One region of the Streptomyces kanasensis genome, then DNA from elsewhere that is predicted to be linked to it. Evidence: predicted binding sites of a transcription regulator. Region 1 holds the regulator's gene; the other holds the start of a gene.

Region 1 (6,697 bases):
GTGACGCAGATCCGGTCGATGTCGTGGGCGGCGACGCCGGCGCGGAGCATCTGGCGCTGGGTGCCCTCGCCGGGGTCGAAGAGGATGCCCTCGCCGTCCCAGCGGAGCAGGTAGCCGTTGTGGTTGCGGTGGCGCGTGGGTACCTGGCTCGCGGTACCCAGCACGACGAATTCGCGTACGGACACGGTGGCTACCCGGGGGGCCATTCCAGGCCGCGTCCGCCGATGACGTGCGCGTGCGCGTGGAAGACGGTCTGGCCGGCGCCGGTGCCGGTGTTGAGGACGACGCGGTACCCGCTGCCGGCGATCTTCTCCTGCGCGGCGACCTCGCCCGTCTCGCGCAGCACGTCGGCGGCGATCTCCGGCGCGGCGGCGGCGAGCGCGGCGCCGTCGGGGTGGTGTGCCTTGGGGATGACCAGGACGTGGGTGGGGGCCTGGGGGTTGATGTCGCGGAACGCGAGGGTCGTCTCGGTCTCGCGGACGACCTGCGCGGGCACCTCCCCGGCCACGATCTTGCAGAACAGGCAGTCACTCCGCGGCTCTTCGGCCATGCTGGCGGCCCTTCCTCGACTCCGGCGGCGGGTACGGGCGTACCCGACTGGTTCGTTCCGTACCCTATCGCCGCGCCGCCCGCAGGACCGGGCGGGCGTCGGGCGCGGGACGTGGGGCTTCGGGTACCGGGACGCCGCGGGGCGCCGCGGGCGCCGGGCCTCCGGGGCGAGGGATGGCCCCGGACGGCGGGGTGCCCGGGGCGAGGGCCCGGGGCGAGGGCCCGGGGCGAGGGCCCGGGGCGAGGGGTGCCCCGGACGGCGGGCGTCAGGACCAGCGGCCGGTGCGTCCCAGCAGCAGCGCCGTCGCCGCCGTGCCGGCCGTGGAGGTGCGCAGCACGCTGCGGCCGAGCCGGTACGGCTTGGCGCCCGCCTCCGCGAAGGCGGCCAGTTCGTCGGGCGCGACGCCCCCCTCGGGACCGACGACCAGCACGATGTCGCCGGTCGCCGGCAGCGGCGCGGTGGCCAGCGGTTCGGCGCCCTCCTCGTGGAGCACGGCCGCGAAGTCCGCCTCCGCGAGCAGCCGGGCGACCTGGCGGGTGCTCGCCGCGTCGGCGACCTCCGGGAACCGGAGCCTGCGGGACTGCTTGCCCGCCTCGCGGGCGGTGGCGCGCCACTTCGCCAGGGCCTTCAGACCGCGCTCGCCCTTCCACTGGGTGATGCACCGGGACGCCGCCCACGGCACGACCGCGTCGACGCCGGTCTCGGTCATGGTCTCCACTGCCAGCTCGCCCCGGTCGCCCTTGGGGAGCGCCTGGACCACGGTGATGCGCGGCGCGGGCGCGGGCTCGTCGCGCACCTCGGCGACGGCGACGTCGAGGCGGTCCTTGCCCTCGACGGCGGCGACGGTCCCGTACGCGCCGCGCCCGGCGCCGTCCGTCAGCACGATCTCCTCGCCGGTGCGCAGGCGGCGTACCGACACGGCGTGCCGCCCCTCCGGACCGTCCAGGGCGACCGTCGCGCCGGGGGCGGCGGCCGCCAGGTCGTCGACGACGAAGACGGGGGCGGTCATGACGCTCCTCCCACGGCCAGCGCCGTGAGCGCGGACCGGAGTTCCGAGTGGAGTACTTCGACGAGCTGCCCGGCGGGCAGCTCCCGGGCGAGGCGGTGGCCCTGCCCCGCCCACAGGGCCATGGCCTGCGGGTCGCCGGCCGCGGCGGCGGCCTTGCGCAGCGGGCTGGTCAGGTGGTGCACCTCGGGGTAGGCGGCCGGGGCGTACGGCCCGTGCTCCCGTACGAAGCGGTTGACCAGGCCCCGGGCCGGGCGGCCGGAGAAGGCGCGGGTCAGTTCGGTGCGGGTGAAGAGCGGGTCCGTCATGGCGCGCTTGTGCAGGGGGTGCGCGCCGGACTCGGGGCAGACGAGGAAGGCGGTGCCGAGCTGCGCGGCCTCGGCGCCGGCGGCGAGGACCGCGGCGATCTGGGCGCCGCGCATCAGACCGCCGGCCGCGATCATCGGCAGGGACACGGCTTCCCGGACCCGGGTGACCAGCGCGAGGAGGCCGTTGCCGGCGTCGGCGCTCTCGGGGTCGTCCCGGTGGGTGCCCTGGTGGCCGCCGGCCTCGACGCCCTGGACGCAGACGGCGTCCGCGCCGGCCAGCTCGGCGGCCCGCGCCTCGTCGGGGCTGGTGACGGTCACGATCGTGCGGGTGCCGACGCGCGCGAAGGCGTGCACGGTGTCGCGGGTGGGGCAGCCGAAGGTGAAGGAGACGACCGGGACGGGGTCGTCGAGGAGGATGGCGAGCTTCGCGTCGTACCCGTCGTCCCGGCCCGCGTCGGGGTCGCCGAGGGGGGTGTCGTACCAGGTGGACTCGCCGGCCAGCTGGTGGCGGTAGACCTCGACGGCGGCGGGGTCGGCCTGGCCGGGCTGCGGCATGAACAGGTTGACGCCGAAGGGGCGCGCGGTCAGCGCGCGGACCTGCTGGACCTCCTGGTACATGCCGTCGGCCGTCTTGTAGCCGGCGGCGAGGAACCCGAGGCCGCCCGCCTCGCAGACGGCGGCGACGAGCGGGGGGCAGGAGGCGCCACCGGCCATGGGGGCCTGCACGATCGGGTGGGGGCAGAGATCGGTCAGCGCGGAGGGCATGCACGCATGGTGTCACGCCCCCGCGCACGCGCCGAATCCCCTGTTCCGCCCGTCACGGAGCGGCGCGCCGGACCTGGCGGAGGCCGCCACCCGAAGCCCCCGCGCCTCCGGCGGGCCGCTCCGCGCGGGGCGCCCGCGGGTCCGGGCGGGGGCTCCCCGCGACGCCGCGGGGAGCCGTCACGCGCGTGGGCTAGCGCCCGTTGAACGCGTCCTTCAGCCGGGAGAACAGGCCCTGCTGGCCGGGGGCGAACTGGCCGGTGGGCCGCTCCTCCCCGCGCAGCTCCGCCAGCTCCCGCAGCAGGCGCTCCTGCTCGGCGTCGAGCTTGCTCGGCGTCTGCACCTCGACGTGGACGATCAGGTCGCCGCGGCCGCCGCCCCGCAGGTGCGTGACGCCCCGGCCGTGCAGCGGGATCGACTGGCCGGACTGCGTACCCGGCCGGATGTCGACCTCCTCGACCCCGTCGAGCGTCTCCAGCGGCACCTTCGTGCCGAGCGCGCCCGCCGTCATCGGGATGGTGACCGTGCAGTGCAGGTCGTCGCCGCGCCGCTGGAACACCGGGTGCGGCAGCTCGTGGATCTCGACGTACAGATCGCCCGCCGGGCCGCCGCCGGGGCCGACCTCGCCCTCGCCGGCCAGCTGGATGCGCGTGCCGTTGTCGACACCGGCAGGGATCTTGACCGTGAGCGTGCGGCGGGACCGCACCCGGCCGTCGCCCGCGCACTCGGGGCACGGCGTCGGCACGACCGTGCCGAAGCCCTGGCACTGGGGGCAGGGGCGGGACGTCATGACCTGGCCCAGGAAGGACCGCGTCACCTGCGACACCTCACCCCGGCCGCGGCACATGTCGCACGTCTGCGCCGAGGTGCCGGGCGCGGCGCCCTCGCCGGAGCAGGTGGTGCACACGACGGCCGTGTCGACCTGGATGTCCTTCGTCGTGCCGAAGGCCGCCTCGTCGAGCTCGATCTCCAGCCGGATCATCGCGTCCTGGCCGCGCCGGGTCCGTGACCGGGGGCCGCGCTGGGACGCCGTGCCGAAGAAGGCGTCCATGATGTCGGAGAAGTTCCCGAAGCCGCCCGCGCCGAAGCCGCCCGCGCCACCGGCGCCGCCCGCCAGGGGGTCGCCGCCGAGGTCGTAGACCTGCTTCTTCTGCGGGTCCGACAGCACCTCGTAGGCGGCGTTGATCTCCTTGAACCGCTCCTGCGTCTTCGGATCGGGGTTCACGTCCGGATGCAGCTCGCGCGCGAGCCTCCGGAACGCCTTCTTGATCTCGTCCTGGGACGCGTCGCGGCGCACGCCGAGTACGGCGTAGTAGTCCGTGGCCACTTACGACTCCGCCAGGATCTGTCCGACGTAACGTGCCACTGCGCGTACCGCTCCCATCGTTCCGGGGTAGTCCATGCGGGTCGGTCCGACCACGCCGAGTTTGGCGACCGCCTCGCCGCCCGAACCGTAACCGACCGCGACGACGGACGTGGAGTTCAGCCCCTCGTGGGCGTTCTCGTGCCCGATGCGCACGGTCATGGCCGGGTCCGTCGCCTCGCCGAGCAGCTTGAGGAGCACGACCTGCTCCTCAAGCGCCTCCAGCACCGGCCGGATCGTCAGCGGGAAGTCGTGCCCGAAGCGCGTGAGATTGGCGGTCCCGCCGATCACCAGGCGCTCCTCGGTCTCCTCCACCAGCGTCTCCAGCAGCGTGGAGAGCACCGTGGAGACCGTGCCGCGGTCCTCCGCCTCGAAGGACTCCGGCAGGTCCTGCACCAGCTGCGGCACGTCCGCGAAGCGCCGTCCGACGACCCGGCTGTTGAGCCGGGCGCGCAGGTCGGCGACGGACGTCTCACCGATCGGGGCGGGGCAGTCGACCATGCGCTGCTCGACCCGTCCGGTGTCCGTGATCAGGACGAGCATCAGCCGGGCCGGGGCCAGCGACAGCAGCTCGACGTGGCGCACGGTGGACCGGGTCAGCGACGGGTACTGCACGACCGCGACCTGGCGGGTCAGCTGCGCGAGCAGCCGTACCGTCCGGCCCACGACGTCGTCGAGGTCGACCGCGCCCTCCAGGAAGTTCTGGATGGCCCGGCGCTCCGGTGACGACAGCGGCTTGACGCCGGCGAGCCTGTCGACGAAGAGGCGGTAGCCCTTGTCCGTGGGGATGCGGCCGGCGCTGGTGTGGGGCTGGGCGATGAAGCCCTCGTCCTCCAGCACCGCCATGTCGTTGCGCACGGTGGCCGGTGACACGCCGAGGTTGTGCCGCTCGGTGAGCGCCTTGGAGCCGACGGGCTCCTCCGTACCGACGTAGTCCTGGACGATGGCGCGCAGTACCTCGAGTCTGCGTTCACTGAGCACGGCGCACCTCCAGCTGGCTTTCGGTCTGCTGACGTCTGCTGGCACTCTTCGCGTCCGAGTGCCAGTCATCCCCGCGGCCAGTGTACGGCGCCGAGGTCAATGCCTGGCAAGGGCGATGCGTCGTGCCCGATGGGCGCGGCGGCCGCTCACGGTACCGCGCGCCGGGCGGGGGCGTTGCCGATAGCGTCGAGGCATGGACGTCGCTTGGGAAGAGTTCGGATGGGAGCGCCTCGCCCCGGGCGTGGGCCGCAGGCGGCTCCCGGGCTGGGACGCCACCGTGGGGCTCGTCGTCGGCGAGGCGGCGGTCCTGCTGTTCGACGCGGGGTCGACGCTGCGCGAGGGCGCCGCGCTCCGCGGTGAGGTGCAGGGGTTGCTGGGCGGCCGCCGCGTGACGCACATCGCACTCAGCCACCCGCACTTCGACCACGTGCTGGGCGCGGCGGCGTTCGCGGGTGCTCAGGTGTTCGGGGCGATGGGGCTCGACGAGGTGCTGGTCCGGGAGCGGGACGCGCTGCGGGCCGACGCCGTGCGGGAGGGCGTGTCCGAGCGGGAGGCCGGCGAGGCGGTGGACGTGCTGGTGCACCCGCACCACCTGGTGTGCGCCGAGTGGACGCTCGACCTCGGGGACTGCCGGGTGCTGCTGGCGAACGCCGGCCCCGGCCACACCGGCCAGGACCTGGCGCTGCTGGTGCCGGGCGCGGAGGGGGACGCGCCGCCCGGGGTGGTCTTCTGCGGGGACCTCGTCGAGGAGTCGGGCGAGCCGCAGGCGGGGCCGGACGCCCTGCCCTCCCGCTGGCCGGCCGCGCTGGACCGGCTGCTTCGGCTGGGCGGTGAGGACGCCGCGTACGTGCCGGGGCACGGGGCGGTGGTCGACGCCGCGTTCGTACGCGCCCAACGCGATGAGCTGGCCCGGCGGTTCGCCGTGTCGTAGCGTCGGGCGCGTGCGCGCCGCCGCGCCCGGGGGACGTCCCCGGGGCGGGTCGGCGCCCGTCACGCACCCGGAGCCGAGAGAGTCATGCGCCGTTACGACCCCGATCTGACCCCGTCCTGGAAGAAGCCGGCCCCCGTGCCGGAGGTGCCGGCCGAGCCGGACCTGGTGGTCGAGGAGGCGGGCAGCGGCTTCTGCGGGGCGGTGGTCCGGTGCGAGGCGGGGACGGTGACCCTGGAGGACCGGTTCGGCAAGCACCGGGTCTTCCCGCTGGCACCGCGCGGGTTCCTGCTGGAGGGCCGCGTGGTGACGCTGGTCCGGCCGGCCTCCGGCGCTCCCGCGCGGCCGTCGCGCACGGCGTCCGGCTCCCTGGCCGTGCCCGGGGCGCGGGCCCGTGTGGCGCGGGCGGGGCGGATCTACGTCGAGGGGCGCCACGACGCCGAGCTGGTGGAGCGGGTGTGGGGTGACGACCTGCGCATCGAGGGCGTGGTCGTCGAGTACCTGGAGGGCGTCGACGACCTGCCGGCGATCGTGCGCGACTTCCGCCCCGGCCCGGACGCCCGGCTCGGGGTGCTGGTGGACCACCTCGTGCCCGGCTCGAAGGAGTCACGGATCGCCGCGTCGGTGACGGACCCGCACGTCCTGGTCGTCGGGCACCCGTACGTGGACGTGTGGCAGGCCGTGAAGCCGTCGTCGCTGGGCATCCCCGCCTGGCCGGCGGTGCCGCGCGGCGAGGACTGGAAGACGGGCGTGTGCCGGGCCCTGGGCTGGCCGGAGAACACCGGCGCGGCCTGGCAGC
Region 2 (6,697 bases), on a different contig from region 1:
CGGCTCCTCTTCCTTCTTCTCCACCACGAGGGTCTCGGTGGTGAGGAGGAGGGAGGCGATGGAGGCGGCGTTCTCCAGGGCCGAGCGGGTGACCTTCACCGGGTCGATGACGCCGGCCTTGACCAGGTCGCCGTACTCGCCGGTGGCGGCGTTGAAGCCCTGGCCCTTGTCGAGGTCGGCGACCTTCGAGGTGATGACGTAGCCCTCGAGGCCGGCGTTCTCGGCGATCCAGCGCAGCGGCTCGACGGCGGCGCGGCGGACGACGGCGACACCGGTGGCCTCGTCGCCCTCCTTGCCGAGGTTGCCCTCCAGCACCTTGACGGCGTGGACCAGAGCGGAGCCACCACCGGAGACGATGCCCTCCTCGACCGCGGCGCGGGTCGCGGAGATGGCGTCCTCCAGACGGTGCTTCTTCTCCTTCAGCTCCACCTCGGTGGCGGCGCCGACCTTGATGACGCACACGCCGCCGGCCAGCTTCGCGAGGCGCTCCTGGAGCTTCTCGCGGTCCCAGTCGGAGTCGGTGGTCTCGATCTCGCCCTTGATCTGGGCGATGCGACCGGTGACGTCCTCGGAGTTGCCGCCACCGTCGACGATGGTGGTGTCGTCCTTGGTGACGGTCACGCGGCGGGCGGTGCCCAGCACGTCGAGGCCGACCTGGTCGAGCTTGAGGCCGACCTCCTCGGCCACGACCGTGGCGCCGGTGAGGGCGGCCATGTCGCCGAGCATCGCCTTGCGGCGGTCGCCGAAGCCGGGGGCCTTGACCGCGACGGCGTTGAACGTGCCGCGGATCTTGTTGACGACCAGGGTCGACAGGGCCTCGCCCTCGACGTCCTCGGCGACGATCAGCAGCGGCTTGGAGGCGCCGGACTGGATGATCTTCTCGAGCAGGGGCAGCAGGTCCGCGATCGAGGCGATCTTGCCCTGGTGGATCAGGATGTACGGGTCGTCGAGGACGGCCTCCATGCGCTCCTGGTCCGTGACCATGTACGGGGACAGGTAGCCCTTGTCGAAGGCCATGCCCTCGGTGAAGTCCAGCTCCAGACCGAAGGTGTTGGACTCCTCGACGGTGATGACGCCGTCCTTGCCGACCTTGTCCATCGCCTCGGCGATGAGCTCGCCGACCTGCTGGTCCTGGGCGGACAGCGCGGCGACGGCCGCGATGTCGGACTTCTCCTCGATCGGGCGGGCCGTGGCGAGCAGCTCGTCGGAGACGGCCTTGACCGCGGCGTCGATGCCCTTCTTCAGGGCGGCCGGGGAGGCGCCGGCGGCGACGTTGCGCAGGCCCTCGCGGACGAGCGCCTGGGCGAGCACGGTGGCGGTGGTGGTGCCGTCACCCGCGATGTCGTTGGTCTTGGTCGCCACCTCCTTCACCAGCTGGGCGCCGAGGTTCTCGTACGGGTCCTCGACCTCGATCTCGCGCGCGATCGTCACACCGTCGTTGGTGATGGTGGGGGCGCCGAACTTCTTGTCGATGACGACGTTGCGACCACGGGGGCCGATCGTCACCTTGACGGTGTCGGCAAGCTTGTTGACGCCGCGCTCAAGGGCGCGACGGGCGTCCTCGTCGAACTTCAGGATCTTCGCCATGGGAGCGGTTCAGCCCTCTCGGTACTGGGTGGAAACGAGCGGCGCCCCTCGCCGCCCGGCGCACGTGCGGCAGCACAGCAACGGGGGCCAGGGGCGCAGCTCAAGGCACGTGGAGCACGGAGTCACGCCGGGGGGCGAACCCCCCGGACCCCCGGACTACTTCTCGACGATCGCGAGGACGTCGCGGGCCGAGAGGACGAGGTACTCCTCGCCGCTGTACTTCACCTCGGTGCCGCCGTACTTGCTGTACAGCACGATGTCGCCGGTCTTGACGTCGAGCGGCAGGCGCTCGCCGTTCTCGAAACGGCCCGGGCCCACGGCCAGGACGACGCCCTCCTGGGGCTTCTCCTTCGCCGTGTCCGGGATGACCAGGCCAGAGGCGGTGGTCTGCTCTGCGTCGAGCGGCTGGACCACAATGCGGTCCTCGAGCGGCTTGATGGCAACCTTGGAGCTGGTGGTCGTCACGATCCGACCTCCCCCTTCGGAGATCTCACGGGGTCAACTGTCTGAGGTGGCGACCAGGTGGATCCGTCGTCGCGGGTGCCGGACCTGCCCGTCGCTGTGTTGGCACTCTCCGGTGGGGAGTGCCAGAGCCGAGACTATGACCGTGATTAGCACTCGGTCAAGCGGAGTGCCAACGAACCGCCGCGCGCCGCCCTGCGCTCGCACGTGCGTACGAGGCTGGAGGGGGGTTCAGACGTAGTCCTCCAGCCTGGCCACCGCGTACCCGCGCGCCGTGATGGTGTCCATGGCGCGGCGCACCATGTCGGCCATCGAGCCCTTCCAGTCGCCGCGCCCGCGGAAGTGCGAGAGGACGATGTCGCCGGGGTGCAGGTCGCGGTCCCACTCCCGCCACTCCATGCGGTCGGGGAACGCCTCGGCGGACCACAGCGGCACCGCCTTGATCCCGCAGGAGCGGGCGGCGCGCAGCGTGTCGGCGTCGTAGTTCCCGTACGGCGGGCGGAAGAGGGTGGGGCGCGTGCCGAAGCGCTTCTCGATGGTGTCCTGCTGGCCGCAGATCTCGCGCCGCTGCTCGTCGTAGTCGAGCGCGGGCATGTAGCGGTGGTTGAGGGTGTGGTTGTGCAGGGCCACGCCCCGGTCCCGCATGCGCGCGAAGTAGGCGTAGTCGTCCTTGACCACGTAGTCGCTGAGGAAGGCGCTGTACGGGATGTCCAGTTCGGTCATCATCCGCAGCAGCTCCGGGTCCTTCTCGGCCCCGTCGTCGATCGTCAGGAAGACGATCCGGTCCCGGGTCGGGACGGTCGTGAAGACCGGCGGGAGCGAGGGGTCGCCCACCTCGAAGCCCTTGCGGAAGGTGATCTTCGGCTTCACCGCCGGAGGCGCGGGCGGCAGGAGCGGGGTCCGTTTCAGCCCCCACCGGCGCGCGGCGACGGCCCGCGCCGCCTGCGTGCGCCGGAAGCGTTCGACGTAGGCGGCGAGGGCCCCGGACGCGGTGCGCGGCAGTGCCTGCCGGGCCTCGGCGCCGGGCTCGCCCTGCCGGCCGTGGGCCCCCGGGCCGCCCTGCGCCTGCGTCGCGGGCCGATCCTCGCCTCCGCAGGCCGTACCGAGCACCCCGAGGAGCAGGGCGGTGGCGACCCCCCGCCATACCCGATTTCCTGATGATCGACGCCTTTGTCGTACTAGCTGCATGGCGCCGCATCCTGTCAGCGCACCGGCCCCCGGCACGGGCGACACCGCCGCCACACCCGCACCATCCCCCGCCTGGACCACACTGGACGAGAATGGGGCGGGTGACCGATCTCGCCGCCTTCTCCGCGCTCCGCACCCCCGAGGGCCACGCGCTCCTCGCCGAACTGCGCCACTACGACCCCGCGGAGGAGCTGGCCGTCGCCTCGCGACTGCGCCGCGACCACCCGGCGGAGCTGGTCTCCGCGGCGCTCGGCCAGGCCCGGCTGCGGCAGCGGGCGGTGGCGAAGTTCGGCGCGGAGGACGCGTACCGCATGTTCTTCACCCCGAACGGCGTCGAGCAGTCCACCCGCAGGGCCGTCGCCGAGCACCGGGCGGCCGTCTTCGCCCGGCTCGGCGTACGGGCCGTCGCCGACCTGTGCTGCGGCATCGGCGGGGACGCGCTCGCGCTCGCCCGCGCCGGCATCCGGGTCCTCGCCGTCGACCGCGATCCGCTCACGGCGGCCGTCGCCCGCGCCAACGCCGAGGCGCTCGGTCTCGCGGAGCTGATCGAGGTGCGCCGCGCCGACGTCACCGAGGTCGACACCGCCCCGTACGACGCCGTCTTCGTCGACCCCGCCCGGCGCGGCGCGGCGACGGGCGGCGGCCGGGGCGCCGGGCGGATCTTCGACCCGGAGGCGTACTCCCCGCCGCTGTCCTGGGCGGTCGACACCGCGCGCCGCGCCCCGCACGCCGCGCTGAAGATCGCGCCGGGCATCCCGCACGAGGTGATCCCCCCGGAGGCCGAGGCCGAGTGGATCTCGGACGGCGGCGACGTGAAGGAGGCCGTCCTGTGGTTCGGCACGGCCCCCGGCGCCGTACGCGCGACCCTGCTGCCCTCCGGCGCCTCGCTCGCCGTGTCCGCCCCGCCGCCCGCCCCGCCGGTCCGACCGGTGGGCCGCTACCTGTACGAGCCGGACGGCGCCGTGATCCGGGCGCACCTGGTCGCGGAGGTCGCCCGCGAGGTGGACGGCGGGCTCGTCGACGAGACCATCGCCTACGTCACCGCCGACGAGCTGCGCCCGACGCCGTACGCGACCGCGTACGAGATCACCGACGAGCTGCCGTTCAACGTGAAGCGGCTGAAGGCGCTGCTGCGGGAGCGCGAGGTGGGGATCCTCACCGTGAAGAAGCGCGGTTCGGCGGTGGCGCCGGAGGAGCTGCGCCGCAAGGTGAAGCCGAAGGGCCCGAACTCCGCGACGGTCTTCCTCACGCGTGTGGCGGGCGCGCCGACGATGCTGGTCGGGCGGCCCGCGGCACCGGCCGGACGGGACTGAGCAGCCGCACGGCCGTCCGGAAGTGGGCCACGGCCCGCACCCCGCCGACCAGGCCGTGCACCCACAGCAGGAGCCCGGCGCCCACCCCGAAGCCGACCTCCGCGTACGTCGTCGTACCGGGCCGGGCCGCCGCGGGCACGCCGACGCACAGGGCCAGGCCCGCCGCGCCCAGCGCGAACGACACGAGCAGCCACGCCAGGCTCCGACCCGCGGCGCGGTGCCGGGCGTCGCGCTCCGGGGCGCGGTCCAGGGCGGCCCACCGGACGAGCAGCCGGTGCGCCGCGACGTCCCGGCGCACGCCGCCGACCTGGAAGAAGCCCGCCGGGACGAGCGTCGCGAGCCCCGCCCCCGCGAGGAGGAAGGCGGGCGCGGCCCCGAGCGGGTCCAGGGCCTCGTCGAACCCGATCCAGGCGGCACCCAGCAGGCTCCAGCCGACCTCCAGCACCAGCAGCCACACCAGGAACAGCGCGAGTCGGCCGCCACCCAGCGAGGCGCGGCCCAGCACGGTCAGGGCCCGGTCGCGGTCGGCGAGCAGCGCGGCACGGTCGGGCCAGCTCCGCAGGTGCGGGGGTGGTGGGGGCGGGGGCAGGGGAGCACGACGGGACGACACAGGGCGAGGCTAGGACGCGTAGCGCGGGCGCCCGTCATCGGGTCCCGTACCGGGACGGCGGGCACCGGCGGCCGACGGACACCGGGGGCGCCGGGGGCAGCGGGGGGCCAGGGGGGCGGGCAGCGGGGGCGCGAGGGGCCGGGGCCGGCAACGGGCCCCCGGGAGCCGGCCGCAGCCCGCCCGGAGCCGGCGTCGGGCGCGTCGGCGCCGGGGCCGAGCGGCCGCGGCGCCCGGGGCGACGGGCCGGGGGGACGCCGCGCACCAGGCCGCCGGGGCGGTCACCGAGGGCGCCCCAGCAGGCCGCAAGCCCCCCTCCCAGACCCGGCAACAGGCCCGGCGACGCCAGGACCGAGCGACTGCGGCGCCGCGGGACGGCGGGCACTGCAGCGCCGTACACCGGGCCGCCGGAGGGCGGGCCGGCCACCCGGGGCGCCGGACCAGGCCGTGGGCCCATCCAGGCCCCCGGCAGGTGGCGGGCCCGGCCGGTCCGCAGCGGGCCCGTGGGGGCCGGCGTCCGGCCGCGAGGCGGAGCCGCGGGCGGCGGGATCGGGACGGCGGGAGCCGGCGGGCGGCGGGAGCCTGCGGGCGGGCGGCGGCGGGCGGCGGGAGCCTGCGGGCGGGCGGCGGCGGGCGGCGGGAGCCTGCGGGCGGGCGGGTCAGACGTAGTCCTCCAGGCGCGCCACGGTGAAGCCCTGCTCCTGTACGCGCCGCAGGAGGTTCGCGGTCATCTCGGTCATGGACGTGCCCTTGAGGTCAGCCGGGCCGCGGAAGTGGGCGAGGACGATGTCGCCGGGGTGCAGCTTCCGGTCGCCGCGCTGGTACTGCATGTCGGTGATCTGCATGGACTCGCGCCACAGGACGATCGCGTCGACCCCGCACCGGCCGGCGGCGGCCCGGGTGTCCTCGTTCCAGTTGCCGTAGGGCGGGCGGAAGAGCCGCGGGGCCGTGCCGTACGTCTCCCGGAGCTGCCGCTGCTGACCGCAGATCTCGCGCTCCTGCTCCCCGGCCCCGAGGGCGCGCAGGTCTGGGTGGGTCAGCGTGTGGTTGGCGACGCCGTTCCCGAGGGCGGCGAGCGGCTTGAAGTAGCCGTAGTCGGCGCGTATCGCCGAGTCGGTGAGGAACATCGTGAAGGGGACGTCCAGGTCCCGCATCATCTCGGCGAACTTCGGGTCCTTCTCGGCGCCGTCGTCGATGGTGAGGAAGACGACCTTGTCCTTCGTCGGCACGTCGCTGATGACGGGCACCCGGTCGGCGCCGGTGCGGACGGTCTTGACCGGCTTCACCACGGGCGCGGCGGGCGGCGCGGGCAGCGGCTCCAGGCCCCACTTGCGGTACGCGGCGGCCCTCTGTGCCGCGTCCGGCGGACCGGCCTCGCCGCCCCGCGTGCCCTCCTCGGCCCCGGTCTCCCGCGCGGAGGGGCCGGGGGCGGGGACGGCCGTCCTGTCGTGGCCCGGCCGCGCGGCCGAACCTCCGCCATCGCCGCCGCCCGTCGTGCAGCCCCCCGCGAGCCCCGTCGCCACCAGGGCGGACAAGGCCG

Evidence for each region. The regulator HrcA, encoded in region 1, represses chaperone genes, less so after heat shock. The targets are predictions, from matches to a motif close to TTNGCACTCNGNNNNNCNGAGTGCNAA.
Region 2: the regulator HrcA is predicted to act here: its motif matches at 2,199-2,225, upstream of groES (co-chaperone GroES).

Annotation. Positions count from the first base shown of each region.
Region 1 is NZ_JBIBSF010000002.1:519,886-526,582, reverse strand. It holds gene ACF053_RS07500 (ribonuclease Z) at 1-185, opposite strand, end outside; gene ACF053_RS07495 (histidine triad nucleotide-binding protein) at 191-550, opposite strand; gene ACF053_RS07490 (16S rRNA (uracil(1498)-N(3))-methyltransferase) at 816-1,559, opposite strand; gene ACF053_RS07485 (nitronate monooxygenase) at 1,556-2,629, opposite strand; gene dnaJ (molecular chaperone DnaJ) at 2,820-3,953, opposite strand; gene hrcA (heat-inducible transcriptional repressor HrcA) at 3,954-4,970, opposite strand; gene ACF053_RS07470 (MBL fold metallo-hydrolase) at 5,164-5,901, shown strand; gene ACF053_RS07465 (DUF3097 domain-containing protein) at 5,986-6,697, shown strand, end outside.
Region 2 is NZ_JBIBSF010000007.1:235,434-242,130, reverse strand. It holds gene groL (chaperonin GroEL) at 1-1,587, opposite strand, end outside; gene groES (co-chaperone GroES) at 1,744-2,052, opposite strand; gene ACF053_RS19350 (polysaccharide deacetylase family protein) at 2,281-3,237, opposite strand; gene ACF053_RS19345 (class I SAM-dependent methyltransferase) at 3,330-4,550, shown strand; gene ACF053_RS19340 (hypothetical protein) at 4,483-5,160, opposite strand; gene ACF053_RS19335 (polysaccharide deacetylase family protein) at 5,817-6,697, opposite strand, start outside.